2 linked regions of the Thalassobaculum sp. OXR-137 genome follow. The protein of the gene in region 1 interacts with the protein of each later gene in a pairwise test. Links are inferred from orthologs where the notes say so. Each region holds a gene or a part of one and is shown on either strand. Other genes may lie near its edges.

Region 1 (14,500 bases):
ATGCGGGCGATTGGTGTGCCGCAACTTATTGATTATATTGATGGAAAAATCGACCTGGATAGGACGGTCGACGCGTCGGTCATTGCCACGCGGCAATATGCCAAGCGCCAGCGGACCTGGTTTCGTCATCAATTCCTGTCTGATATCCGAATGGACGCGCAATTTTCGAAAAGCGGTTTTGAGAAAATCTTTTCGGAAATTCGCTCCTGGCTGTTGACGCCCAAATCCTGAGCGACTAGGTTCCGGCCGTCCGGCGCGGAAGGTTTCCGCGCCGGTTGTGTCTTTATCAACCTTGATCCTCTCTGGCGCCCCTCAGGAACCGGGCGCCGACAGCGAGATCGCAACAATGAAGGAGCGGAACGGTGGCTGATCCCCGCAAGACGTCCTCCCGTACCCCGTCGTCTCCCCAGGCGGCTAAACCCGAAATCATGTCGGGTGCCGCTGTTGTCCTCCGCGCGCTCAAGGATCAGGGTGTAGAAGTCGTATTCGGGTACCCCGGCGGGGCGGTACTACCGATCTACGACGAGATCTTTAAGCAGAACGCCATCCGGCACATTCTGGTGCGCCACGAACAGGCGGCGGTGCATGCGGCCGAGGGCTATGCCCGGTCGACCGGCAAGGTCGGCTGCGTGCTGGTGACCTCGGGTCCCGGCGCCACCAACGCGGTGACCGGCCTGACCGACGCGCTGATGGACTCGATCCCGATCGTGTGCCTGACCGGCCAGGTGCCGACGCATCTGATCGGCAACGACGCCTTCCAGGAGGCCGACACCACCGGCATCACCCGGCCCTGCACCAAGCATAACTACCTGGTGAAGGACCCCGAGAAGCTGGCCGACGTCATGCACGAGGCGTTCTACGTCGCGCGCAGCGGCCGCCCGGGCCCGGTGGTGGTGGACCTGCCGAAGGACATCCAGTTCGCCGACTGCCCCTATACCAACGCCAAGGACAAGGAGCCGAAGAGCTACCGTCCGCAGGTGAAGGGCGACGACAGCGCCATCGAGAAGGCGGTCGAACTGATCGCCAAGGCGAAGCGGCCGATCTTCTACGGCGGCGGCGGCCTGATCAACGCGGGCCCGAAGGCGTCCAAGCTGTTCGGCGAGTTGGTGCGCAAGACCGGCTATCCGGCCACCCTGACCCTGATGGGCCTGGGCGCGTACCCGTCCTCGGACAAGCAGTTCCTGGGCATGCTCGGGATGCACGGCACCTACGAAGCCAACCTGGCGATGCATGACTGCGACGTCATGGTCTGCATCGGCGCGCGCTTCGACGACCGGGTGACCGGCACGATCTCCGGGTTCTCGCCGAACTCGAAAAAGATCCACATCGATATCGACCCGTCCTCGATCAACAAGAACGTGGCGGTCGACATTCCCATTGTCGGCGACGCGGGCAGCGTGCTGGAGCAGATGCTGGCGGTGTGGAAGGCCAAGGCCTACAAGCCGGACGCCAAGGCGCTGGCTTCCTGGTGGCGGCAGATCGACGGCTGGCGGGCGCGCAAGTGCCTCGCCTTCACGCAGGGCACCAAGGAGATCAAGCCGCAGCAGGCGATCCAGCGGCTGTTCGAGAAGACCCGCGGCATGGACTGCTACATCACCACCGAGGTCGGCCAGCACCAGATGTGGGCCGCCCAGTATTTCGGCTTCGACGAGCCGAACCGCTGGATGACCTCGGGCGGGCTCGGCACCATGGGCTACGGCTTCCCGGCGGCGATGGGCGTGCAGATCGCCCATCCGGACTCGCTCGTCATCGACATCTCCGGCGAGGCGAGCTTCCTGATGAACATGCAGGAGCTGTCGACGATGCGGCAGTACAACCTGCCGGTGAAGGCGTTCATCATCAATAACCAGTGGATGGGCATGGTCCGCCAGTGGCAGGAGCTGATCCACGGCAAGCGCTACTCGGAGAGCTATTCCGAGGCCCTGCCGGACTTCGTCAAGCTGGCGGAGGCGTTCGGCGGCGTCGGCCTGCGGGCGACCGAGGCGAGCCAGCTCGACGACGTCATCGACGAGATGATCGCCGCGCCGCACCCTGTTCTGGTCGATGTGTGCGTGACCAAGGATGAGAACTGCTTCCCGATGATTCCGTCGGGCCGGGCGCATAACGAGATGATCCTCAGCCCGAGCGATCAGGAGCAGCAGACCGTGACCGACAAGGGCATGGCCCTCGTATGACGGCGCGCGGCCGCCGGGGCTTCCCGGCGGCCGCCCTGCCTGCCGTCCCTGCCATTCCCTTCCGGGCGCCGGCTCCGGCATGAACCCCCGAGCCCCCGCCCGTCTTTCGGAGACCCGACGTGACACCCAATGATCAACCGAGCGCCCGGCACACGATCGCCGTGCTGGTGGCCAATGAGCCGGGCGTCCTGGCCCGCGTCATCGGCCTGTTTTCCGGCCGCGGCTACAATATCGAGAGCCTGACCGTATCCGAGGTCGACGAGGTCAACGCCCGCTCGCGCATCACCATCGTGACTTCCGGCACGCCGATGGTGATCGAGCAGATCAAGGCGCAGCTCGCCCGCCTGGTTCCGGTCTACGACGTCCACGACCTGACCATGGAAGGCCCGCATGTGGGCCGCGAGATGGCGCTGGTGAAGATCCGCAACGGCGGAGAGAAGCGGATCGAGGCCCTGCGCATCGCCGACACCTTCCGCGCCCGGGCCATCGACAGCACGCTCGGCAGCTTCGTCTTCGAGCTGACCGGCGATACCGGCAAGATCGACGCCTTCATCGACCTGATGATCTCGCTGGGTGAGGTGGAGGTGTCGCGCACCGGCGTCGTCGCCATCGCCCGGGGCGAACACGTGCACATGCCGCTGGTCCGCAAGGCCAAGCGGAAGGCGAAGAAAGCCGCCGACGACTGACCCTAGACTGAACCAGCCATCTGGACTCGGCGGCGGCTGCCCAGCTAAACCGTCGCCGGGTCCATGGAAATTTTCGAAAACCTGTTCTGAGAACCGCAAGACCCGAAGGAGGGAGACACCCATGCGCGTGTACTACGACCGCGACGCCGACGTGAACCTGATCAAGACCAAGAAGGTCGTGATCGTCGGCTATGGCAGCCAGGGCCATGCCCATGCCAACAACCTGAAGGACAGCGGCGTCAAGGACGTGGTCGTCGCGCTCAAGGAGGGCTCGCGCTCCCGCGCGAAGGCCGAGGCCGCCGGCTTCAAGTGCATGACGCCGGCCGAGGCCGCCAAGTGGGGCGACATCCTCATGATGCTGACCCCGGACGAACTCCAGGGCGACATCTATAACGAAGACCTGAAGCCGAACATGCGCGCCGGTGCGGCGATCGCCTTCGCCCATGGCTTCAACGTGCACTTCAACTTCATCGAGCCGCGCGACGACATCGACGTCTTCATGATCGCGCCGAAGGGCCCGGGCCACACCGTGCGCTCCGAGTACCTGCGTGGGGGCGGCGTGCCGTGCCTGGTCGCGATCGATCAGGATTCCTCGGGCAACGCCCTGGAAGTCGCGCTGTCCTATTCCTCCGCCATCGGCGGCGGCCGGGCCGGCACCATCGAGACCACCTTCAAGGAAGAGTGCGAGACCGACCTGTTCGGCGAGCAGGTCGTCCTGTGCGGCGGTCTGTGCGAGCTGATCAAGGCCGGCTACGAGACCCTCTGCGAGGCCGGCTACGCCCCGGAGATGGCTTATTTCGAGTGCCTGCACGAGGTGAAGCTGATCGTCGACCTCATCTATGAGGGCGGCATCGCCAACATGAACTACTCGATCTCCAACACCGCCGAGTACGGCGAGTACGTCTCCGGTCCGCGGATCGTGACGGAGGAGACCAAGGCCGAGATGAAGCGCGTCCTGGCCGACATCCAGTCCGGCACCTTCGCCCGCAACTGGATGCTGGAGAACAGGGTCAACCAGTCCTCGTTCAAGGCCATGCGCCGCCGTGCGGCCGAGCACTCGATCGAGCAGGTCGGCGAGAAGCTGCGCGCCATGATGCCGTGGATCGCGGAGAACAAGCTGGTCGATCAGACCAAGAACTGATCGAGCTTATTCGTTGAGCGGACGGGCGGGTCGGCCGGTGCTGACCCGCCCGTTTCGCGTTCGGAATGATGTCCGTCATCAATCCGCCGGATTCGCCCGCGACTCTTTAACGAATCGCGGTGAAGAGCGCTTTGTAACTGTCTGCGAATCCTGATATTGTCACCGACATAGCGTATCGGAGCAGCGCAGAGCGGTAGGGGCGGCGCGGCCAGGCCGGTGATTAAGGCCGAAGCGTCGACACGCGAAATACGAGCCGGGCCTAAAGGCCGTCCGGGTCATAAACCCGGGACGGAGGCCCTGACGGGATTCGATCGGCCAGTCCCATGGGAGACATGGACCGGGCCGCAACATCGACGGGACTGAGAAAAACGATGTTCTTCGCCAATCTCCTCGGAATGCTGTCTGCCGATATGGCCATTGACCTCGGCACGGCCAATACCCTGGTCTACGTCAAGGGCCGCGGCATCGTGCTGAACGAACCGTCGGTGGTCGCCATCGCCACGGTTCGCGGCAAGAAGCAGGTGCTGGCCGTCGGCGACGAGGCCAAGCAGATGCTCGGCCGAACGCCCGGCAACATCCAGGCGATCCGCCCTCTGCGCGACGGCGTCATCGCCGATTTCGAAGTCGCCGAGGAAATGATCAAGCACTTCATCCGCAAGGTGCATAACCGGCGGTCCTTCGCCAGCCCGCAGGTCATCGTCTGCGTGCCGTCGGGGTCGACCGCGGTGGAGCGCCGCGCCATTCAGGAAAGCGCGGAAAGCGCCGGGGCCCGCCGGGTGTTCCTGATCGAGGAGCCGATGGCCGCCGCGATAGGCGCCAACCTGCCGGTGACCGAACCGACCGGCTCCATGGTCGTCGATATCGGCGGCGGCACCACCGAGGTGGCCGTGCTGTCGCTCGGCGGCATCGTCTACTCGCGTTCGGTGCGCGTCGGCGGCGACAAGATGGACGAGGCGATCATCGCCTATATCCGCCGCAACCATAACCTTCTGGTCGGTGAGGGCAGTGCCGAGCGGATCAAGAAGGAGATCGGCTCCGCCTATCCGCCGGAAGACGGCACGGGCAAGGGCCTGCAGATCAAGGGCCGCGACCTGATGAACGGCGTGCCCAAGGAAATCATCATCGACCAGTCGCAGATCGCCGACAGCCTGGCGGAGCCGGTCAGCCAGATAGTCGAGGCGGTGAAGGTCGCGCTGGAGCAGACCCCGCCGGAACTGGCGGCCGATATCGTCGACAAGGGCATCGTGCTGACCGGCGGCGGCGCGCTGCTGGGCAACCTGGACTTCGTCCTGCGCCATGCCACCGGCCTGCCGGTCATGATCGCCGACGACCCGCTGTCCTGCGTGGCGCTCGGCACCGGGCGCTGCCTGGAAGAGATGAAGGTTCTGCGGAACGTTCTGATCGGCGCCTACTGACATCGGCTCGCGCGTTCGAGATATCTGTCTACCCTTGAGGTGACCGTTCACCATGGCGAAGCGACCCGGATCGTTCAGCAGCGTGGCACAACCCGTGCGCTCACTGTGGAGCCGGTTCGCCTTCGCCACGCTGATCGCCGCCGCCTTCGGGCTCATGCTCCTGGGCAAGGCCGACGTCCTGCTGGTGGAACGGGCGCGGGTCGTCGTGCTCGACGCGCTGGCGCCGGTCATCGAGGTGGCGTCCCAGCCGGCCGAGGCGCTTACCGACCTGATGAACAATGTCCGTGACCTGCGGTATCTGCGCGCCGAGAACGCCCGGCTGTCCGTGGAGAACGACCGTCTCGACCGCTGGCAGCACGTCGCCCGGCGCCTGGAGGCCGAGAACCGCGCGCTGCGGGCGCTGACCAACTTCGTGCCGCCCAAGGACGTCGACTTCGTCAGCGCCCGGGTGATCGCCGATGGCGGCGGCGCCTTCGTGCGCAGTGTGATGATCACGGCAGGACAGAAGAACGGCATCGCCCTGGGCAACGCGGCGGTCAGCGGCGAGGGGCTGGTCGGCGGCGTGGTCGAGGTGGGCGAGGCCTACAGCCGCGTCCTGCTGATCACCGACCTGAACTCGCAGATCCCCATCGTGATCGAGCGCACCCGCGACCCGGGCGTGGTGGCCGGCGACAACACCCGGTCGCCCCGGATCGTCTATCTGCCGCAGAACGCCCAGGTGGTGCCCGGCGACCGGATCGTGACGTCCGGTCACGGCGGCGTCTTCCCTCCAGGTCTCGCGGTCGGCATGGTGACCACGATCACCGACGGTTCGATCCGGGTCACGCCCTTCGTCGACTGGGAACGGCTGGAATACGTGCGCATCCTGAAGACCGGCTCCGATGGAGTCGTGCAGCCGGAAAGCGCCCATCTGCCGCCCTTCTCGGTCATGGGGCCGGAGCCGGCCTCCCGCTCCGGCGGGGCAAAGCAGTGATGCGTCCCTCCGCGGCCCAACGCCTCGATACCTGGATCCGACAGTCGACGCCGATGGTACTCACCGCGATGCTGGCGGTGCTGTCGGTGGTGACCATCGGGATTCCCGGCTATGCGACGGTGGTCCCGGGCTACACGGCGATGGCGACCTTCTACTGGGCGGTCTTCCGGCCGGACCTTCAGCCGGCCTCCGCCCTGTTCCTGATCGGCGTGCTGCAGGACATCCTGACCGGCACCCCGCTGGGCCTGACCGCGGTCAGCCTGCTGCTGCTGCACGCCCTGGCCCTGTCCCAGCGCCGGGCGCTGATCACCAAGCCCTTCCTGCTGACCTGGGTCGGGTTCATGGTCATCCAGCTTCCGGTCTCGATCCTCGCCTGGCTCATGATGTCGGTGCTGCAGTTCCGGCTGATCGGTCCCGAGCCGGCGATGTTCCAGTATCTGGTCACCGTGCTCGGCTTCCCGGTCGTGGCCTGGCTCTTCGTCCGTCTCCACCGCTACGTGGTCCGGTAGGCGTCCATGCTGAAGGCAAGCGAACAGGACGTCCAAAAGGTCTTCACCCGGCGAGCGCTGGTGCTGGCCGGAGCCAAGCTCGGCCTGATCGGCGCGCTGGGCGCTCGGCTGTATTATCTGCAGGTGGTCGAGGCCGACCGCTACGAGCTGCTGTCGCGCGGCAACCAGTTCAACCTGGAACTCCTGCCGCCGATCCGCGGCCGGATCCTCGACCGCAACGGCGTGGCGCTGGCCGACAACCAGGACAATTTCCGCGTCGAAATCGTTCGCGAGCAGACCGACGACGTGGCCGCCACCCTGTCGGCCCTGCGCTCGATCATCGAGGTGCCGGACTGGGACGTCCGCCGGGTGCTGAAGGATGTGAAGCGCAAGCGCGCCTTCGTTCCGGTCACCGTGGTGGAGAACCTGACCCGCGAGGAGATCGCCCGGGTGGCGGTCAACGCGCCGTACCTGCCCGGCATCCGCATCGAGGTCGGCCGGTCCCGCCGCTATCCCTTCGCCGACACGGCGGTCCACATCACCGGCTATGTGGCGGCCGTGTCGGAGAGCGAGCTGACCGGCGACCCGGTGCTGGAGCTGCCGGACTTCCGCATCGGCAAGAGCGGCATCGAGAAGCTGCACGACCTGAGCATGCGCGGCACCGCCGGCCGCCGCCAGGTCGAGGTCAACGCCCTGGGCCGGATCATCCGCAAGCTGCCGGGCGAGGACGGGGAGCCGGGGCGCGACGTCAAGCTCGCGCTGGACATCAACCTGCAGCGCTTCGCCACCGAGCGGCTGGCGCGGGGCAATGCCGAACGGTTGCCGACCGAGGATCCGCGGGCGCAGCTCGCTCTGGCGGAGGCGGAACCGGCCCTGAGGGACCTATATGCCGACCGGCAGACCGTCCTGATCAACGAGAAGGGCAAGGTGATCGAGGCTGAGAGCGGGTCCGTCGTGGTCATGGACGTCCATACCGGCGAATTGCGGGCGCTGGCCTCGGCCCCCGGCTACGATCCGAACCCGTTCAACCGCGGCCTGTCCGCGAAGGACTGGGAAGAGCTTCTGACCAATCCGCGCGGCCCCCTGAACAACAAGGCGGTGGCCGGCCAGTATCCGCCGGGCTCCACCTTCAAGATGCTGGTGATGCTGGCGGCGCTGGAATCCGGGTTGGCGGGGCCCGACACCAAGTTCTTCTGTCCGGGCCACCTGGAACTCGGCGATACCCGGTTCCACTGCTGGTCGCGCTACGGCCACGGCTGGGTCGACATGAAGCAGTCGATCGCCCAGAGCTGCGACGTCTACTACTACGAGCTCGCCAAGCGCATCGGGATCGACCGGATCGCGGCCATCGCCAAGCGCTTCGGCCTCGGCGACGTGACCGGGGTCGATATTCCGGGCGAGCGGCGCGGACTGGTCCCGACCCGCGAGTGGAAGCTGGCGACCACCGGCGTGCCCTGGCAGATGGGCGAGACGCTGGTGGCGGCGATCGGGCAGGGGTTCAACCTCACCACGCCGCTGCAACTCGCCTTGATGACGGCGCGCCTCGTCAATGGCGGCAAGGCGGTGGTGCCCCATCTTGAGATTCCCGACGGCCCCCTGCCGCCGGCCGAGGACATGGCCGTCGACAGCCGGCATCTGGATGCCGTCCGGGCGGCGATGTCGGAAGTGGTCAACGGTCCGCGCGGCACGGCGCGCAAGATCCAGGGCGACAAGGACGACATCAAACTGGCGGGCAAGACCGGCACGGCCCAGGTCCGGCGCATCACCATGGCCGACCGGGCGTCGGGCGCCTACAAGGACGAGAAACCCTGGCGCTACCGCGATCACGCGCTCTTCGTCGGGTTCGGTCCGGTCGAGGCGCCGCGTTACGCCGTGGCGGTGGTGGTCGAGCATGGCGGCGGCGGGTCGTCGATGGCCGCACCGATCGGGGCCGACGTGCTGCGCGAAGCGCTGCGGATCGATCCGCCTGCCCCTCCGGGGCCGACCGCGTCCGACAGCAAGGACGACGACGAACCGGCTCGGCGGGACGGGTGATGGCGATCTCTTTCCGTTCCGACGGCCTGAATCCACCCGAGTTGACCATCGGTCAGAAGCTGGTGGCGATCAACTGGCTCCTGGTTCTGCTGGTGGTCACCATCGCCGGCGTCGGCTGCCTGATGCTGTATTCCGCGGCGAACGGATCCTGGTCGCCCTGGGCGTACCGCCACGTCCTGCGCTTCAGCATCGGTCTGGGGATCATGCTGGCCATCGCTCTGGTCGATATCCGGTTCTGGATGCGCACCGCCTATCTCGGCTACATGGTCGCGCTGCTGCTTCTCGTCGCCGTGGAGATCATGGGCGAGATCGGCATGGGCGCCCAACGCTGGATCGACCTCGGCCTGTTCCAGCTCCAGCCGTCCGAGGTCATGAAGATCTGTCTGGTGCTGGCTCTCGCCCGGTACTTCAACGGCCTGACCTACGAGGAGGTCGGCAATCCGCTGAACCTCATCATTCCGCTGCTCATGGTCGGCCTGCCGGCGATGCTGGTCCTGAAGCAGCCCGATCTGGGCACGGCGCTGATGATGATCGCCGGGGCCGGGGCGATCTTCTTCCTGGCCGGCGTGCGGATCTGGAAGTTCCTGGCGCTGATCGCCGCCGGGGTCGCCGCGGTGCCGATCGTCTGGCAGTTCCTGCGCGAGTACCAGCAGAAGCGGATCCTGACCTTCCTCAACCCGGAAAGCGATCCGCTCGGCTCCGGCTATCACATCCTGCAGTCGAAGATCGCGCTCGGCTCGGGCGGGATCTTCGGCAAGGGCTTCCTGAAGGGCAGCCAGAGCCATCTGAACTTCCTGCCGGAGAAGCAGACCGACTTCATCTTCACCATGCTGGCGGAAGAGTTCGGCATGATCGGCGCGTCCTGCCTGATCGGGCTCTACGTCCTGGTGCTGGCCTACGGCTTCGCCATCGCGATCCGCTCGCGCAGCCAGTTCGGCCGACTGGTGGCGCTGGGGGTCACCACGACGCTGTTCCTGTACCTGTTCATCAACGTCGCCATGGTGATGGGGCTGATCCCCGTGGTCGGCGTGCCGCTGCCGATGATCAGCTACGGCGGCACGGCGATGCTGACGATGATGATCGGCCTGGGTCTGCTGCTCGGCGTCTCGGTCCACCGCGACGTACGGATCGCCCGCGCCGGCGTGGAAGAGGACTGAGGCGGCGCTCAGCCGGCGGCGAGTACCGCGTTGAGATCCGGATAGACCTTCAGGATCGTCAGGAACCCGCTGATCTCGAAGACCTCGCGGATCTCCGGCGACATGGAATGGATGGAGAACTGTCCCTTGGTCGCCGCGGTCCGCTTTGCGGCCACCAGCAGAACCCGCAGCCCGGCGCTCGACACATAGTCTATCCCGCCGAAATCGACGGTGATCTTCGGCTGTCCGCTGCCGATCAGCTCCAGCAGGGTCTTTTCCAGCACCGGGGCCGTGTTGCTGTCCAGCCGTCCCTTGGGGGCGACTTCCAGCACGTCGCCATGGGTCGCGGTATCGATCTGCATAGTTCCGGGTCCTTCCAGGTCGGTCTTCAGGGTCGTGTCTGTCACGCCGGCGCGGCGATCGCCAGGATCATGTCGAGAATGTTGCGGTCGCCGGCGCGGGTATAGCGTACCTCGGCCATCACCGTCTTCACGATGTGGACGCCGAGACCGCCGATCGGCCGGTCCTCCACGCTGGCGTCGATATCCGGGAGCGGCGCATCGGCCAGCGGATCGAAGGGGCGACCGCTATCGGCGATGCGGATGGCCAGCCGGTCGTCCTCCAGCGTCAGGTCGATGGACACCGCATCGTCGCGGATGTCGCCGGCATCGAAGCCGTATTTGATAACGTTGGAGACGATCTCCTCAACCGACATGTCGAGGTGCATGGCGCTGCGCATGGGCAGGTCGTTCTCCTCGGCGAACCGGCCGAGCTCGCCGGCGATCCGATCGAGCTCCTCGCTCCGGTTGGCGGCGATGATCCGCAGGGTGGGTTTGGTCGGCACGCCGGTGTCCGCCATCGCTCAGAGCTCCAGGGCCGGCACCGCGGTCGGTCCGGCGGCGTCGGGGGGCACCGCGGAGGCCGAGCGGCCCTCGCCGGAACGGGGCGGCAGACTGCGCATGGGGAGCCTCATCCGGCCGCGTCGCGTCCGTCGGCTGCACCGGGTATCGGGTCCGCCGACAGGGCTTCCAGGGCGGAGATGATGCGCGCGGCCAAGTCCGGGTCGTCGCTGGCTGTGATCAAGAGTTTCCCTCGCAGTTCTGCGACATCGGCGGCGATCTTGTTCGCCGCGTCCGCCAGACGGCCATCGTGAAGATGGTAGTGAAGAATCCGGATCAGCCGGGTGATCTGGAGCAGGACCCGTAACACGGAGAACCCGAACTCCGGGACTGCCTTGCCGACGCCGGAAACCGTATTCTTCAGCATTCTCACATAGTTCGGCGCCAGCCGCATCAATCCAGACGCGAAATCGCGCACGACGGGTTCACTGACCGTCTCCACGTGCGGGTGGGCGTGGGCCCGTTCCTCCTCGACGGCGTCGAGCGTGCGCGAAATGACGACCACCACGTGCTCCACGGAGACCAGCATGGCGGCGATGTCGAAATGCACGAACATGTCGGCGTTATCGGTGCCGCGCTGGATCACGGCCAGCGCCGAGATCAGCGCGACGCGGCCGTAATGGTCGCGCAGCCGCCCGATCTCTGCGGCGGACTGCGGCCGGTTGAGATGACGGGCGACACGGATCGTCTCGTCCAGGAAGGCGAGATCGGCCGCGACGGCCCGATAGTCCGGGGCGTCCTCCGGCGACTGCTGGGCCTTGAACCGATCGACGCGGCGTTTCGCCTGCTGTGCCAGCGCCGCGCCCACCCGGGCGGCCAGTGCGCCGGCCTCGGTCCCGCTGCCGCTGGCGTGCTGCCAGGACGCGATCGCCGCGAGCAGGGTCGCCGCTTCGACGGCGGAGACAGGCTCGCTCCCGTCGGGACCGGCCGCGGTCAGGGACGGGGAGCTTTCGGTGTCCTCGAAAAGCTTGGCGAGGGCCGGGAGCGCCGTTCCGGTGATCTGCCGCTGCAGGCGGACCGCCCCCTGCTGGGCCGCGCGTCGGAGCTCGCCGCCCTCGGCCATGGCGCGGCGGTGGTCGTCCGCGAACCGCGACAGGCAGGCGATGGCGTTGCTTATGGCGACCGGTCCCGCCAGCGGGTGGACGAGGCTGCGTTCCACCGCCCGCAGACAGGCGTCGAACATGTTCGCGCTCAATCGCGGGTGCGCCGGCATGGCTTGGCGGGCCTCAATCGTGTTGTGTTGATGCGGCAAGGCTACTCCCTCCGCCCGGTCGATCCAACTGTCCAGGCAGCTATGTCGCGCCCGCAGCGATTGTCGTCACAGTCGACGGGGAACGGCCGGATGGGGTAAATGCAGTCCTCGGGATCAGGACCGGGGACGGCAAGGGCGGATCAACGGCGAGCGCCATTGACCGCGGGCTGAGATCCGGGGGAGGGTCACCGGGCGGGCGGCGCGATGCCGACCGGTGTTGAATGGCATGGGGCATGATCGTTCGAGCCGAACCGATCATGTTCCTGGGAGGCGGCGGCGATGACATACGATCTCGGTCTTCAACTGGCCGCCATTCCGTTGAGCACGTCGGTGCCCTTCATGATCGCGTTGGGCATCCTGCTGTCGATCATCGGATCCTGGCTGGTGAACTCCGTGTTCACGCCGTTCGAGCTGGAGCCGAACAACTCCGTCGGCGGGGCCAAGTTCGGCTTCCTGGGCGAGGTTTATGCGGTCACCCTGGGCCTGGCGATGATCGGGGCCTTCGACCATTTCACCACGGCCCAGACCAACGCCCAGCGGGAAGCGGCGACCCTGTCGTCCCTGTCCTGGGCTGCCGATACCTACGACCAGCCGGGGCAGGAGGTGGACCGCGCGGCGATGCGCCGGGCCGTGCAGGAATACGCGCGCGCGGTGGTCGAGAAGGAATGGCGGGTGATGAGCTACGGCATCGCCGATCCGGACGTTTCCTCCCGATTGGCCGACATGAACACCGTGTTCATGCGGGTCGAACCGGTCACAGAAGCCCAGAAGTCGCTGCAGCAGAACACGGTCGAGTGGGTGAACCAGATCAATGAGTACAGGTCGCTGCGGCTCACGACGGTGTCGCGGTCCCTGATCGCGCTGGTCTGGGCCGTGCTCATCAGCGGCACGCTGATGGCGATCATCTTCCCGTGGTTCTTCGGTACGGTGAACGTGGTCTCGCAGACCGTGATGTCGGCGCTGCTCACGTCCTTCCTGATGCTGCACCTGCTGATGGTGCTGCAGCTCAGTTATCCGTTCATCGGCGAGGCGTCGATCAGCCCGACGGCCTTCCTGAACGTCATACGCTGACGGGCAGGATTAGCCGGCGGGGTTCGGGACGAAGGTCCAGGACGCCTCGAGCGCATCCCTGTCGATCGTGATCGTCACACCGGTCATGGTCATGCCCGCCGGCGGCCGGTTGTCCTGCATGTCGGACGCGTTGAGCAGCAGCCGCACCAGCTCCATTTCCGGACGGAAGGGGGTCGCCTCCACTTCCAGCACGTCGCGCCAGAGGGCCAGCCGCTCATCCTTCTCGATCGCCCGTTCGTAGGCGAATGAAATCCCGTCGACCTGCTTGCCGTCCTCGGTGAAGCTGATCGACGTCAGCCGGAAGCCGGCCCGCTCGGCGACGGCGGCGAGGCCCGCCGGATTGTCGAAGGCCATCTCCGCGACGGTGCGCGCGGCGCTCTTGCCGCGATCCGGCAGCTCGATCCGTCCGATCGTGCTGTCGAACCAGGTGGCGATGGCCGACTCGATTCCCGAAACCCAGCCTGCCATCGTCTCCAGCGCGCTGCCGACCACGCCTGCGCGCGCCACGGACGGTTGAACGATGGCGAGCGCCGCCGCGAGGATCACGACCGACGCACCGCTCCGCAGAATTCTGCGGCTGGAAGAGGCAGGGAAGTGGTCCATTCGCGATCCGCCCAATCAGAAATTTTTCAAACTAAAGCGGAAAACCGGTCGGTCGGCAACATCATGGTATCGCTTGTGAGGGCGGTAGGTCATCATTGCCCGATCACTGCACAAGATGTTGTCCGCCATGGCCAGTATTCTCGTTATCGCCACCAGCAAGGGTGGAACCGGTAAGACGACCATCAGCGCAGCACTTGCCTCCTACTGGCGGGACCAGGGCAAGGCTGTCGCGATTCTCGACACCGACCCGAACGAGGCCATGGCCCGATGGGCCCGCAAGAGCGAGTCCGGGTTCAAGGGCATCTCGGTCTCGGCCAACGCCAACGAGCACGAGATCATCGAGTCGGTCTACGCCCTGGGCGAGGAGGCCGACGTGGTCGTGGTCGACACTGCCGGCTTCGGCAACCAGGCGATGGTCTATGCGGTCGGCGTGGCCGACATGGTCCTGATCCCGGTGATGCCCGACGAGGCCAGCCTGTTCGAGGCGGCGAAGATGAAGCAGGTCATCAGCAGCGCCAGCAAGCTGACCCGGCGCGAGATCCCGTTCCATTCGGTCCTGAACCGGGTGAAGAAGATGACGACCGTGGTGCGCCACACCGAGCGCAATCTGGAGCAGCTCGGTCTCAAT
Region 2 (14,642 bases), 5.1 Mb from region 1 along the record:
CTATAGCCAAACACGACGGGCCGGGGAGCGATCCCCGGCCCGTTTCTTTTTTGCACTGCACATCAACACCTCAAGCATCTTCGAAGCAAAACGTGATAAACATCACCCCTCCTTAAAGTTGATACGTAATTTTACTTTCAGATTTAAACGTAATTCTCCTAATTCCAATTCGATACTCCTGGCAGCCCTTCAGCCGTTCCGATATCCTTCGCCCATCGGAGGGAAAAGCGATGTCGGCAGTCGTTCAAACCACCCCCGGCTTCCCGCCCCCGTCCAGTTCGATGGCGTGCGGCCCCGCAGATCCGATCATCGACCCGCTGCTGTCCTACTGGGCCGTCAGACGGGGTGATCGCGCCCTCCCCTCCCGCGCCGATATCGATCCCATCGACATCCCGGAACTGCTCCAGCATATCGGTCTGGTCGACGTCGAGGGTCCGCCGCGCCGATACCGGTATCGGCTGGTGGGGTCTTACATGCAGACGATGTTCGGCGAGAACTACCAGGGCCGATACCTCGACGAGGCGCGGCACGACCGGTACCGGGATTTCCTGAACGACCTGTACACCGCTGCGATCGATCAGCGCCGACCGATCCTGAGCGAAGCCGTCTTCGACTATGGGACCGATCGCATCGTCACCATCCGGCGGCTGATCCTGCCGCTCGCCGAAGGCAACGGGGCACCGGTGAACATGCTGCTGTTCGCCAATGTCTTCATCGCGCCCGACCTGCCCCACCACGCAACGCCCGTGCTGCATCTGCGCATGGACGGGCCGTTCCAGTCGGTCTTCCTCACCTCGATAGAAGAGACGCTGAGACGCGCGCTGCCGGTCGACTGACCGGCGGGATCACGCCGACGGCAAGCCGGTTTCGGTCCACCAGGCGGAGAAGCGCTTCGGATCGGTGAAGTGGTGCGTCACGAACCCCAGGTCCCGGGCGCTCTGGATATTGGGCGCACTGTCGTCGATGAAGGCGGTGCGCGCCGGGTCGATGCCGGTCCGCTCGATGAGGATGCGGAAGATCGCGGGATCGGGCTTGATGACTCCCTCGTCACCGGACACCACGACCGTGTCGAAACTGCGCAGGAAATCGAAGCGGCGAGCGGTCTGGGGGAAGGTCTCACGACCGAAGTTGGTCAGCCCGTGCACCGGCATCCCCGCAGCCTTCACCCGGCGCAGCGCGGCCACGCTCTCGGGAATCGCGTCCGGGATCATCTCCTGAAAGCGGCCGTAGAACGCCCGGATCTGCGGCGCATAGTCCGGATGCCGGCCGATCGCCTCGGCCTCCGCATCGGCGATGGAGCGACCGCGGTCCTGCTCGATGTTCCAGTCCTGGGTGCAGACCGTGGCGAGGAACCAGTCGACCTTGCGCTCATCCGCGGTCATGTCGACCCGGGTGAAGATCTTGCGGTAGAGCAGCCGCGGATCCCAGTGGATCAGCACGTTGCCGATATCGAAAACGACGGCGTCGACGCTGGTGGTCATGTCACCCTACTCCTTACCCAGGTCCGGGCTCAGTCCCGGGTCCGTCCCGGCGGCGGAACCGCCCGCCCGATCTCGCCGACTTAGGCCGTCGGCGTGGCAGGCGCAAGCCGGAAGCCGGGGCTTGGAGAAGGTCGGCGCGTCGGCTATCCACCCGGGACCCAACCACCGGGAGCGTGCGATGTCAGACGGCTGGACCGAGTCCGCGGAAGCGTGGATCGCCGAACAGGGCGACGCGGGTGACCTGTCGCGCAGGTTCGTCCTCGACGCGCCGATGATCGAGCGAGTCCGGCGTCTCGCCCCGCAGACGGCGATCGATATCGGCTGCGGCGAGGGCCGTTTCTGCCGTGTCCTGCGTGACCTTGGAATCGCCACCGTCGGGATCGACCCGACGCTCCGGCTGCTCGAGCGGGCCCGCGCCCTAGATCCCGAGGGGGATTATCGGCAGGCGGTGGCGGAAGACCTGCCGGTGCCCGATGCCGGCTTCGACCTCGCCGTCAGCTATCTGAGCCTGATCGACATTCCCGACATGGACCGGGCGATCTCGGAGATGGTGCGGGTATTGTGGCCCGGCGGCACCCTGCTCATCGCCAACCTCAACGGTTTCGCAACCGCCCAGGTCGGCGGCGCGTGGCAGACGCTTCAGGACGGCAGCCGCCGGTTCTGCTTCGACCGGTACCTGGAGGAGCGCGCCGACTGGGCGGCCTGGCGCGGCATCCGGATCAGGAACTGGCACAGGCCGCTCTGCCGCTACATGACCGCCCTGCTGTCCAACGGACTGGCGCTGCGGCATTTCGACGAGCCGGCGCCGACCGGCGGAGAGCCCGATTGGGCCGACCGCAACAGCCGCGTCCCGTTCTTTCACATCATGGAATGGCAGAAGCCCGCCTGAACCGCCGTCCTCTAGGCGGATCCGCGCCGGGCGAGGTCCTGTAAAGCCTCTCCCAATAACCGTCATCCCGGACGCCCCTGGACCTGATTCGGGGGCGGAGCAAATCCGCGATCGGATCGAAACATCCGATCGAGGCTTGCCCTAGTCCTCCTCGGGCGGGTCGATGGCCAGGATCAGGGCGGAATGATCGAGATCTCCGAACCCGCCCTCGACCATGTCTTCCCACAGGGACGCGTTGGTCATGAGACCCGGCAGGTCGATGCCCGATTCCTCCGCCAGGGCGACGGCCGCCCGCATGTCCTTGCGCTGGATGGTCGCCTTGGCCCTGGCCTGGAAATCGCCGGTCGCCATACGCGCGCCATGGAGCTCCAGGATCCGGCTCTGGGCGAATCCGCCCATGATGGCCTCGCGCAGGATCCCCGGCTCAACGCCGGCGCGCCTGGCGAGCGCCATGGCCTCCGCCACGGCCCCGATCGTCATGCCGACGATCATCTGATTGGCCGTCTTCACCACCTGCCCCGACCCGACGGCGCCCACATGGGTGATTCGCCTGCCGAGGACCCTCAGCATGGGTTCGATCCGGGCGAAATCGGCGTCGCTGGCACCGACCATGATGGTCAGGCTGCCGTCAGCGGCAGCGGTCGTGCCGCCGGACACCGGCGCATCGACCCAGTTGCCGCCGGTCATGCGCAGCCGGCCGGCATAGTCTCGGGTGGCCGGCAGACCGGTCGTGCCCATGTCGACCAGCACCCCGTCCTCGGCCAGGCCGTGCAGCACGCCCCAGCTGTCGTCGATCGGGTCGAACACCACGTCGCGCACCGCCTCGGCGTCGGCCACCATGACGATGACCACGTCCGAGGCCTCGGCCACATGGCGGGGCGACGGCTGGGCGGTGACCCTGTCGAACTCGCCGGCCAGGGCTTCTGCCTTCTCGATGGAGCGGTTCCACAGGGACAGCGCCGCGCCGGCGGATGCCAGGCGCCGGGCCATGGGTTCCCCCATCAGGCCCAGACCGACGAGACCGATCCGCCAGCCCTCCAGGGCCGTCGGCATCGGCGTCTCCGGAGACGGAGAATGGGGCTCAGTCACGACGTCGCCCCTCTCGGCTCAGAGGCGGGCGTAACGGGCGCCGGCGCCCCGTTCGATGGCGGCGGCCGTCAGCCGGTCGACGTTCAGGTCGTGGCGCAGCATCTCCAGGTACCGCAGCTCTTCCTGGGTGGCCTCGCCGTCGGCGGCGACGACGTCGCAGGCCAGGGCGTAGGCGGTCGGGCACAGACGTTCCGGCAGGTTGGCCTTGATCTGGCCGATCGCGGTCTCGATACCGTCGCTCTCGGAGAGCATGTCGGTGGCGGCAGCGGCGACCTGGGGCAGATTGCCCCGCTCGAAATCGGCGAAGATCGGCAGGTGCTGAACGATCCCACGGATCGTCTCGAGCTCGCTGTCCGCGAGCGAGCCATCGGCAGCGGCGCCGACAATCATGGCGTAGATCAAGGCGGCGTGGTGGCTAATCATCGAATTCCCTTGGAAAGCGAGGAAAATGGGACACGTGGATGGCCTTCGGCCACATATCGGTGGGTATAACGGTCTCTCCAGGCTGGGACAACAGAGGCAGAGTGACACAACTTCCGCCTCCACCCGTCCGATCATCCACAGGCGGGGTTGTTCGCGCAACGCGTTCGTTCCCAAATAGGCCGATCCGCCGGAACGGGCGGCAAAGACGACGTCCGTCGGACCGCGGTCGGCGTCCCTACACAACGGTCCAGGGAGGACAGACCTATCGTGAGCAGCACAAGCACCCCGCTGGGATATGTAGGACTCGGCCTGATGGGCGGCCCCATGGCGCAACGGCTCCTGGCCGCCGGGTTTCCGCTCCATGTCTGGAACCGCTCCCGGGACAAGCTCGCCCCGCTGGTCGATGCCGGCGCCCAGTCGGCCACCTCGCCCCGCGCTGTCGCGGAAGCCAGCGAGATCGTCTTTACCTGCCTGACCGACACGGACGCGGTCGAGGCGGTGGTCTTCGGCGCCGACGGCATCGCCGAAGCCGGGAGCGCCGGCAAGGTTCTGGTCGACTTCTCCTCCATGCGGCCCGACATGGCGAAGGAGTTCGCCGCCCGGCTGCGCGCGCAGACCGGCATGGGGTGGATCGACGCCCCCGTCTCCGGCGGCGTGCCCGGGGCGACGAACGGCACGCTGACGGTGATGGCCGGCGGCGAGGCGGCGGATTTCGAGCGGGTGAGGGAGGTGGTCGCCCATCTGGCGGGCCGCTTCACGCTGATGGGTGCGAACGGCACCGGACAGTCGACCAAACTGATCAACCAGATGATCGTCGGCACCGGCCTCGCCCTGATGGCCGAGTGCTGCCAGTTCGCCGAAGATGCCGGCATCGACCCTGCCAAGCTGCCCGAAGCGCTGGCCGGCGGACGGGCCGACTCGCCGGTCCTGCAGCAGTTCCTGCCCCGCATGGCCGCCCGTGACCGGGACGTCCAGGGCCGGGTAGCGATCATGGTGAAGGACCTCAACACGGTCATGGACACCGCCCGCCAGCTCGGAACCTCCCTGCCCCTGACCGGCCTCGCCGCCGAGATCCACAAGCTGCTGGTCAAGCACGGGCTGAGCGACGCGGACAACGCCGCGACCATCGACCTCTACGCCCCGCCGAAAACGTAATCGGTAAAGAGGGGACCGGCCGGCCCGGCGCGCAGAAGTGGGTTTGATCGCGTCACGGCGCCGTGCCACCGTTATTCATCACGCGGGAGGAAATCGATGGCGAAAACCCTGAAGGATTATTTCGAACACGGCATCGCTGCCTATGCTCAGGATCTGCGAGAAGGCAGGGTGACCGCGGTGGCCGCCGTCAAAGCCTGCTTGGCGCGTATCGAGGCGTACCCAAAGCTGGACGCGTTCCAGGTGGTCGACGGCGACCGGGCGCTGAAGGCGGCCAAGGCGATCGACGCGCTGCTCGCCTCGGGGATCGATCTCGGCCCGCTCATGGGGGTGCCGATCGGGGTGAAGGACATCATCGCCCTGGAGGGACTGCCGACGACCAACGGCTCGCAGATGAAGAGCGAGCACCTGACCGGGCCGGAGGGCACGATCATGCACCGGCTGAAGGCGGCCGGATGCATCCCCATCGGCAAGACCAAGACCGTGGAGTTCGCCCTGGGCGCCACCGGCGTCAACGAGGCCCGGGGAACGCCCTGGAACCCGTGGGACGCCAACACCCACCGTATCCCTGGCGGCTCGTCCAGCGGCTCCGCCGTGGCGACGGCGGCGGGGCTCTGCGGCTTCGCGCTCGGCACGGACACCGGCGGTTCGGTGCGCATCCCCGCCTGCTTCACCGGATTGTTCGGCCATAAGACCACGGTGGGCCTGTGGCCGACCGATGGCGTGTTCCCGCTCAGTCCGAGCCTGGATTCCATCGGCCCGCTGACCCGGAACGCCGGCGATGCGGCGCTCATCCACGCGGTCGTGACCGGATCGGAGGTGCCGATGCCGGCCCGGCTGGAGGGTCTGCGTCTCGGCCGGCCGACCAATTTCTTCTTCGAGGATCTGGACGACCAGGTGGCGGCCACCGTCGAAGCGGCCATCGTCGCCCTCAGCGCGGCTGGCGTGGAGATCGTCGATATCGAGATCCCGGAAGCCGCGGAGCGCGCCCGCCTTTTCCCGGCAATCGTCCCGCCGGAACTGATCGCGCGGCTGACGCCGGAGGCGTTCGAGAAGGCCCGCCCGAACATGGACCCGGTCACCGCCGACCGGGCGGCCCATGGGCTGAAGGTCTCCGCGGTGGAGCATCTGGCGGCGCAGTACCGGCGCCTGGAGCTGGAGCGGATCGCCGACGCCCGCTTCGCCGGGCTCGACGGCTGGATCTCGCCGACCTGCCCGTTCGTACCGATGCCGGTGGAGAACCTGAAGCATCCGGAGGAAGCGGCGAGGGGCAGCCTGTCGTCCCGCAATACCCAGCCGGCAAACATCTTCCGCCTGTGCTCTGCGTCCCTGCCGATCCACCAGTTCGGCGCAGCCCTGCCCGTCGGATTACAGCTGATGTGCCCGCAGGGCGAGGACGCCCGGCTGCTGTCGATCTCAATGGCCCTGGAGACGGTTCTCGGCGCCGGCAAGGCGCCGGATATGAGCGGGTTCCAGGCGTAGAGGACCCGGGCCCGGCCCTTCGACACGCCCCCGGGTCCGGCCCGGGGGCTGCTCAGGGCGAGGTCGAAAATGGATCAGATTAGAACTTTGACCTCGCCCTGAGCAGCCCCGGCCTCAAGCCGGGGCGTGTCGAAGGGCCGGCCCGGGATCATCCCCGAACGGGGACGGATCAGCCCGCGGCGGCGTCGCCCCCGTCGCGGTTCATGCCCACCTTGCCGGCGAGCGAGGCTTCCAGGAAGGCGTCGATGTCGCCGTCCAGCACCGCGGACGGATTGCCACTCTCGTGGCCCGTGCGCAGGTCCTTCACCATCTGGTACGGCTGCAGGACGTAGGACCGGATCTGGTGGCCCCAGCCGATATCCGACTTGGACGCCTCGGTCGCGTTCGCCTCTTCCTCGCGGCGCTGCAGCTCGGCCTCGTAGAGGCGCGCGCGCAACATGTCCATGGCCGTGGCCCGGTTGCGGTGCTGCGAGCGGTCGTTCTGACACTGCACCACGATTCCCGACGGGATGTGGGTGATGCGGATGGCCGAGTCCGTCCGGTTGACGTGCTGACCGCCGGCACCCGACGCGCGGTAGGTATCGACCTTCAGGTCCTTGTCCTCGATCACGATGTCGATCGAATCGTCGACCACCGGATAGACCCAGGCGCTGGAGAAGCTGGTATGGCGCCGGGCCTGGCTGTCGTAGGGAGAGATGCGGACCAGCCGGTGCACGCCGCTCTCGGTCTTCAGCCAGCCATAGGCGTTGTGGCCGGAGATCTTGATGGTCGCCGACTTGAGACCGGCTTCTTCGCCGGCACTCTCCTCCAGCCATTCCACCTTGTAGCCCTGGCGTTCGGACCAGCGGGTGTACATGCGCAGCAGCATCTCGGCCCAGTCCTGGGCCTCGGTACCGCCGGCGCCGGCATGGACTTCCAGATAGCAGTCGAGCCCGTCGGCCTCGCCGGACAGCATGCTCTCGATCTGCATCTTCTCGGCTTTGACGCGGACCGCCTCGAGTTCCTTCTCGGCCTCGGCGACCGTGTCGGAATCGCCCTCGGCCTCGCCGAGTTCGATCATCATGACCGCGTCCTCGACCGTCTGGTCGAGCGCCTTCACGTCCTCGATCTGCTTCTCGAGCCGGGTGCGTTCCTGCATAAGCTTCTGGGCCCGTTCAGGATCGTCCCACAGGCTCTGGTCCTGGGTCAGGGCATCGAGCTCGGACAGTCGTGTCAGTGCGACATCCCAGTCAAAGATGCCTCCTCAGCAGTTCGATCGACTGCTTGATCTCATCGAGGGTCTGGGTGGTCTCGGCGCGCATTGCGCCCTCCGTTCAGGTGACGTCCGCCATATCGGGGACGATGGGTATCGGGACAAGTCAGACGCTTAATAGAGCCCGGATCCGCTGGTCGCAACAGGCGCCGCGGCGGCGGGTGCCGAAGCCGGCTCCGTGTCGGAGGATGCGGGGCCCATGCCGCCGCCGATCACCATGCTTTCGCCGGTCGGTTCCGTGCCGGGTTTGAAGGCCTCCAGGACCGCGCCGGACGCGCCGGGATTGGCCCGCTGACCGCTCTCCAGATCGACCCAGACCATGCGGACGCCCGGCGGAATGCGGAAGTCCGGCGTTACCACCCCATCCAGGGCGTCGGCCATGAAGGACTTGAAGATCGGGGCGGCAACGCTGGACCCGGTATCATGACGACCCAGGGTGCGCGGCTGGTCGAAGCCGACATAGACGCCGACGGCGAGGTCCGGCGAGAAGCCGACGAACCAGGTGTCCATGTTTTCGTTGGTCGTGCCGGTCTTGCCGCCCAGGGTCTTGCCGAGCTCGGCGATGCGGCGCCCGGTCCCGCGCAGAACCACGCCTTCCAGCATCGACACCATCTGGTAGGCCGAAGCCGGATCGACGATCTGCTCGCGCGTGTCGGGGATCTGCGGCGGCGGGCCGCCGTTCCAGGACGCCGCAGCGCACCCGTCGCAGGGCCGGTCGTCGTGCCGGTAGATGGTCTTGCCGTGACGGTCCACCACCCGGTCGAACAGCGACGGAGTGACCCGCTTGCCGCCGTTGACCAGCATGGAATAGGCGGTGGTCATGCGCAGCAGCGTCGTCTCCGCCGCTCCGAGCGAGAAGGACAGGTGCGGCTGCATCTTGTCGACCACGCCGAACAGCTTGGCGTAGTTCACGACCTTGTCCATGCCGATCGTCTGGGCAAGACGGACGGTCATCAGGTTCCGCGACTTCTCGATGCCGACGCGCATCGGGGTCGGTCCGTAGAACTCGTTGGAATAATTGGACGGCTTCCATTTCGGCAGCCCCGGCCCCTGGTCGAGCACGAAGGGCGCGTCGAGAATCTGCGTCGCCGGCGTATAGCCGCTGTCGAGGGCGGCCAGATAGACGAAGGGCTTGAAGGAGGAGCCCGGCTGGCGCCACGCCTGGGTCGCCCGGTTGAACTCGCTCATCTCCATGCTGAATCCGCCGGACATGGCGAGCACCCGGCCGGTATGCGGGTCCATGGCGACCAGGCCGCCGCCGACATCCGGGATCTGGCGCAGGGCGACGGTCGCTTCGCCATAGGCCTCGCCCTTGGCGTCCTTCTCGACGGTCTCCACCGGGACGACATCGCCCAAACTGAGCACGTCGGTCACAGATTTCGGCGTGCCCCCGTAGCGCTGATCCTCCATCCACTGCCGCGCCCACTTCATCTCGTCATAGGGAAGCGTGGCGAGCGATCCGTCGGGGAAGCCGATGGTCGCCGTCTTGGCATCCGCCTTGACCACCGCGCCCAGGCGCCAGTCGCCCAGGCCGGCCGGCCGCTCGACCTTGGCGAGCGCATCGCCCCAGCCGGGCACGATCTCGATCTTCGCGACCGGACCGCGCCAGCCGTGGCGCTGATCGTAGTCGATCAGGCCTTCACGCAAGGCCTTGTCAGCCATGCGCTGCATCTTCGGGTCGAGAGTCGTGCGGACCGACAGGCCGCCTTCGTACAGGCCGTCGTCGCCGTAGCGCTGGATCAGGTCTCGGCGGACCTCCTCGGCGAAGTAGTCGGCGGAGGTCGCGTCCCCGGTGGAAGCGGTCGAGACGGTCAGCGGCTCCTGCGTCGCCGCCTGGGCTTCGGCCTGCGTGATGAAGCCGTTCTCCACCATCTGTCCGATCACCCAGTTGCGGCGGGCGACGGCCGCCTCGTGCCGGCGGGTCGGATGATAGTTGTTCGGCGCCTTCGGCAGCGCCGCCAGATAGGCCGCCTCGCCGATGGTCAGCTCGGCCAGCGGCTTGTCGAAATAGTTCAGGGCCGCCGCGGCCACACCGTAGGAGCCGAAGCCGAGATAGATCTCGTTCAGATACAGCTCGAGGATCCGGTCCTTGCTCAGGACCCGCTCGATGCGGAAGGACAGAATGGCTTCCTTGGCCTTGCGGTCGATCGACACCTCGTTGGTCAGCAGGAAGTTCTTGGCGACCTGCTGGGTGATCGTCGATGCGCCCACCGGGCGGCGGCCGGTGCCGTAGTTCTTCACGTTCAGCACCACCGCGGAGGCGAGGCTGACGAAATCGATGCCCGGGTGGTTGTAGAAATTCTTGTCTTCGGCGGAAAGGAACGCCTTCACCACGCGCTTGGGGATCGCCTCTATGGCGACGAAGATGCGCTTGTTGCGCGCATACTCCTCCAGCAGCCGGCCGTCGCCCGCATGGACCCGGGTCACCACCGGCGGCTCGTAATCCGCCAGATACTCGTAGTCGGGCAGACCCCGGCCGAAATGGTGGAATGCGTACAGCACGGCGCCCACGCCGCCGATGGCGACGATCAGGAAGAAAACGAAGATTCCGAGCAGCCAACGCAACAAATTCATACCCTCCGAAGCCCGGTCCCACCCTACCAGACGCGCTGGGCATATGCATTCCCAACGCCGTGACCGTCCAGCGGTTGCCTACGGTAGAGAGATAATGTGACGTCAACGCGGCGCGATGTGGGCTCTGTCACACGCCGGGGCAAGTGTTCGGATTGACGAAAGCCGGCCGAGTTCGCACGCTAACGGACAGGAATGCCAAGGACCCCCCGGGAGACGACGCCATGACGACCAGCGCGCTTGCCGATACCACCGTCGAGATGTTTCGCCGCGACGGAGCCGTGAAGCTCTCCGGCGTGTTCGACAAGGACTGGGTCGCCGCACTGCGCGAGGGCATCGACCGCAACATGCGCGAGCCCGGGCTCTACGCCAAGGAATACACACCAGAAGGCAAGCCGGGGTATTTCTTCGGCGACTACTGCAATTGGCAGCGGATCCCGGAGTATCAGCGCTTCCTGGAGCAGTCGCCGGCAGCGGATCTCGCCGGGCAGCTCATGGGCTCGCAGAAGGTCGTACTGTTCCATGAGCACGTGCTGGTGAAAGAGCCGGGGACCGAGGAACGCACCCCCTGGCACCACGACCAGCCCTACTACTGCATCGAGGGCACCCAGACCTGCTCCCTGTGGATTCCCCTGGATCCGGTGCCGCGGGAGGTCTGCGTCGAGTTCGTCGCCGGCTCCCACGGCTGGGGCAAGAGGTTCCTGCCGACCAAGTTCAAGGGCGAAGCCTACGAGCGCAGCGACGACGGGCTGGAGCCGCTGCCCGATATCGAACTGGAGCGCGGCGAGCATACGATCCTGGGCTGGGACATGGAGCCGGGCGACGCCATCGCCTTCTCGTTCCTGACGGTGCATGGCGCGCCGGGCAATCCCGGCACCGGCGGCAACAGGCGGCGTGCTTTCGCGGCCCGGTTCTGCGGCGACGACGTGGTCTATGTGAAGCGCAGGGGCGAGGTCTCGCCACCCTTCCCCGATGTGCGGCTGAACCACGGAGACCCGCTGCGCGGCGAGGAATTCCCTGTCCTACGGGGGTAGTCAGCCGCTTGCCGCCCGGCGTCCGCGCTGCTAGAGACCCTCTCCCATTACCGATTCGCCCGCCTCCCTGACGATCCCTCTCGGAGCGGGCGGGGAGAGGCGCCATGGCCAGCGACAGCACGATCGACACATCGGACGCCGACCGCGTCTATCTGTTCGACACCACCCTGCGCGACGGACAGCAGACCCGCGGCGTCGACTTCACCGTCGCCGACAAGGCGGCGATCGCCCGCGCGCTGGATCAGCTTGGGATCGACTACATCGAAGGCGGCTGGCCGGGCGCCAACCCGACCGACGACCGGTTCTTCGCCGAGCCGCCGAAGATGGACAACGCGCGGATCGTCGCCTTCGGCATGACCCGCCGCCCGGGCCGCAGCGCCGACAACGATCCCGGTCTCGCCGGCATTCTCGACGCCCGCGTGCCGGCCGTCTGCCTGGTCGGCAAGACCTGGGACTTCCATGTGGACGTGGCGCTGGAGATCGAGCGCGACGAGAACGTGGCCATGGTCCGCGACAGCATTGCCCGGGCCGTCGCCGTCGGCCGCGAGGCGATGTTCGACTGCGAGCATTTCTTCGACGGCTTCAAGGCCAATCCCGACTACGCGCTGGACTGCGCCGAGGCGGCCTATACGGCGGGCGCGCGCTGGGTCGTCCTGTGCGACACCAACGGCGGGACGCTGCCCCACGAGATCGAGGAGATCGTCGCCAAGGTCGCCGAGCGGGTCCCCGGCACCCATCTCGGCATCCACTGCCACAACGACACCGGCAACGCGGTCGCCAACTCGCTGGCCGCGGTGCGCGCCGGCGCGCGGCAGGTCCAGGGCACGATCAACGGCCTGGGCGAGCGCTGCGGCAATGCCGACATGATGGCGATCATCCCGAACCTCGTGGTGAAAATGGGGATGACGACCAATGTGGGCACCGGCAAGCTGAAGCACCTGACGGCGGTCTCCCGGCTGCTGGACGAGCGCCTGAACCGGGCGAGCGACCCGCACCGCGCCTATGTCGGCGCCGCCGCCTTCGCCCATAAGGGCGGGCTGCACGTCTCGGCCGTCCAGAAGGACCCGAAGACCTACGAGCACGTGGAGCCGTCCACCGTCGGCAACCAGCGTCACATCCTGGTGTCCGACCAGGCCGGACGCTCCAACATCCTGGCCCGCTTCGCCGAAATCGGCGTCGAGGTCGATCCCAAGCACCCGAAGGTGCAGCGGCTGGTCGACGAGGTGAAGGAGAAGGAGTTCCTCGGCTATTCCTACGACAGCGCGGAAGCCAGCTTCGAGCTGCTGGCCCGCCGGCTGATCGAGGGCGTGCCGGAGTTCTTCACCATCGAGCGCTGGCGCGTCATGGACGAGCGCCGGTTCAACGCCCGCGGCGATCTGGTGATCGAGTCCGAGGCGACGGCCACGCTGACCGTCGGCGGCACCGCCCATCACGAGGTCGCGGTCGGCAACGGGCCGGTCAACGCGCTGGACACCGCCATCCGCAAGGCACTGACGCCCAAGTTTCCCGCGATCCAAACCATGCGGCTGATCGACTACAAGGTGCGCATCCTGCCGCCGGCCCGCGACGGCGACGGCACCGACGCCACCACCCGGGTAATGATCGAAAGCGAAGACGAGACCGGTATCACCTGGCGCACGGTCGGCGTCAGCCCGAACATCATCGACGCCTCCATCGCGGCGCTGTCCGACGCCATCACCTGGAAGCTGTTGCGCGCCGGTGCGGCAGCGCCGAAAGCGGACGCCTGAGCGCATGGCGGGGACAGACCACGCCCGCTCCGTCGCCGGGGCCGGCCCCGCCATCGTTCTGGTGGAGCCGCAACTCGGCGAGAATATCGGCGCCTGCGCCCGGGCGATGCTGAACTGCGGCCTGACCGACATGCGGCTGGTCAACCCGCGCGACGGCTGGCCGAACCCCGCTGCCGAGGCCATGGCGGTCGGCGCCATCGAGGTGCTGGAGAAAGCGCGGGTCTATCCCACCACAGCAGAGGCCTGCGCCGATCTGACCTACGTCCTGGCGACGACCGCCCGGCCGCGCGGCGTGACCAAGGAAGCGCTGGTGCCGCGCGCCGCCGCCGCCCAGCTGCGCGCCCGGCTCGACGCGGATCAGCCGGTGGGCGTGCTGTTCGGCCCGGAGCGCGCCGGGCTGGTGAACGAGGACATCACCCTGGCGGACGCGGTGATCACCGTGCCGCTGAACCCCGGCTTCTCGTCCCTTAACTTGGCGCAGGCCGTGCTGCTAGTCGGGTACGAGTGGTTCCAGAGCGGCGATGCCACGCCGGACGTCCAGCTCATGTCCGACAGCCCGCCGGCGCCGGTGGAGACGCGGGAGTTCTTCTACAGCCGGCTGGAGGAGGAACTGGAGGAGGCCGGGTTCTTCTATCCCGAGCATCTGGGCCCGACGATGAAGCGCAACCTGCGCACCATGTTCGGCCGGGCCGGCCTGACCGACCAGGAGGTGCAGAGCCTCCACGGCGTGGTGAAGTCTCTCACCGGCAAGCGGCGGCGCGGACCCTAGAGTCCGTTCAAGAGCTTAAAGCCCGACCCGGCTACTGCGGGGTCCCTTTCGCCAACCTATTCTGCATCGCTTCCAGGCTGATCTGCTCGGGGCTGTCGAACATGGTCATGATGTAGCGCACGTCCCCGCGCGAGTAGCCGTCGGCCAGGAAGTGCAGGAAATAGCCGTTGAGCCAGGCTGCGGTGACGCAGAGGGCGATGATCGGCACGTGCTGGCGGGTCGAGCTGTTCATCAGGAACGGATAATTCTGCACCAGCTCCTCGCTCCAGATCTTGTTGAAGCGCGGGTCCAGCGGGCTGAGCAGGCCTTCCTGGAAGATCCGGTAGGACAGCCACATCTGCTCCATCGCCGAGAATTCGTTCTCCGTGCCGGTCTCGTAGACATCGCGCAGGAAGGCCCGTTGCCGGTCCGGGCGCAGGACCATCACACCGGTGTTGACCATGTCGGGCTGGTCTTCCGGCAGACCGGCCTCGGCATAGCGCTCCCGCGCGGTGGGGCCGCGGTCGCGCTTGAAGATGCCGCTGCCGTACCGGAACGCCCGGTCCCAGCGGTTCTCCAGGATCTCCGCTGTCGGCTGGGTGCTGGCGAACGGGACCGCGCCGATCCCCTCGGCATCGCCATAGCGCGCGACGATGCAGGGGGCGGAATGGAAATTCACGAAGATGTCGGCGTCGATCCAGACCACATGGTCGTATCCCTGCAGGCCTGGATGTTCCAGGATCAGGCATTTCTGCCAGTGCGGGGTGCGCTCG

The links.
Region 2: the proteins of mrdA (region 1) and T8K17_RS24205 interact in binary tests that used the Escherichia coli proteins (3 or more experiments, as listed by UniProt). The link is inferred for Thalassobaculum sp. OXR-137 from one-to-one orthologs.

Annotation. Positions count from the first base shown.
Region 1 is NZ_CP139715.1:113,005-127,504, reverse strand. The notes cover bases 6,515-9,407. They hold mrdA (penicillin-binding protein 2), read left to right. Parts: upstream 6,515-6,904; coding sequence 6,905-8,911; downstream 8,912-9,407. Other genes in these bases: rodA (rod shape-determining protein RodA), read left to right, coding at 8,911-9,407; mreD (rod shape-determining protein MreD), read left to right, coding at 6,515-6,898. Outside these bases: tRNA (adenosine(37)-N6)-dimethylallyltransferase MiaA, read left to right, coding at 1-231; T8K17_RS00585 (acetolactate synthase 3 large subunit), read left to right, coding at 429-2,174; ilvN (acetolactate synthase small subunit), read left to right, coding at 2,294-2,860; ilvC (ketol-acid reductoisomerase), read left to right, coding at 2,982-4,001; T8K17_RS00570 (rod shape-determining protein), read left to right, coding at 4,373-5,416; rod shape-determining protein MreC, read left to right, coding at 5,469-6,389; more of mreD, read left to right, coding at 6,443-6,514; more of rodA, read left to right, coding at 9,408-10,068; T8K17_RS00545 (STAS domain-containing protein), read right to left, coding at 10,077-10,454; T8K17_RS00540 (ATP-binding protein), read right to left, coding at 10,451-10,906; T8K17_RS00535 (hypothetical protein), read right to left, coding at 11,017-12,129; T8K17_RS00530 (DUF4239 domain-containing protein), read left to right, coding at 12,478-13,269; T8K17_RS00525 (hypothetical protein), read right to left, coding at 13,279-13,872; T8K17_RS00520 (AAA family ATPase), read left to right, coding at 14,000-14,500. UniProt on the Escherichia coli protein: Catalyzes cross-linking of the peptidoglycan cell wall. Responsible for the determination of the rod shape of the cell. Is probably required for lateral peptidoglycan synthesis and maintenance of the correct diameter during lateral and centripetal growth.
Region 2 is NZ_CP139715.1:5,216,584-5,231,225, forward strand. What follows is about bases 7,613-10,647. They hold T8K17_RS24205 (penicillin-binding protein 1A), read right to left. Parts: upstream 10,343-10,647; coding sequence 7,883-10,342; downstream 7,613-7,882. Other genes in these bases: T8K17_RS24210 (phytanoyl-CoA dioxygenase family protein), read left to right, coding at 10,564-10,647. Also shown: T8K17_RS24165 (PAS domain-containing protein), read left to right, coding at 231-836; T8K17_RS24170 (HAD family phosphatase), read right to left, coding at 846-1,481; T8K17_RS24175 (class I SAM-dependent methyltransferase), read left to right, coding at 1,660-2,370; T8K17_RS24180 (NAD(P)-dependent oxidoreductase), read right to left, coding at 2,512-3,423; T8K17_RS24185 (tellurite resistance TerB family protein), read right to left, coding at 3,478-3,882; T8K17_RS24190 (NAD(P)-dependent oxidoreductase), read left to right, coding at 4,150-5,037; T8K17_RS24195 (amidase), read left to right, coding at 5,134-6,516; more of T8K17_RS24210, read left to right, coding at 10,648-11,373; cimA (citramalate synthase), read left to right, coding at 11,478-13,121; T8K17_RS24220 (RNA methyltransferase), read left to right, coding at 13,126-13,890; T8K17_RS24225 (hypothetical protein), read right to left, coding at 13,922-14,642. UniProt on the Escherichia coli protein: Cell wall formation. Synthesis of cross-linked peptidoglycan from the lipid intermediates.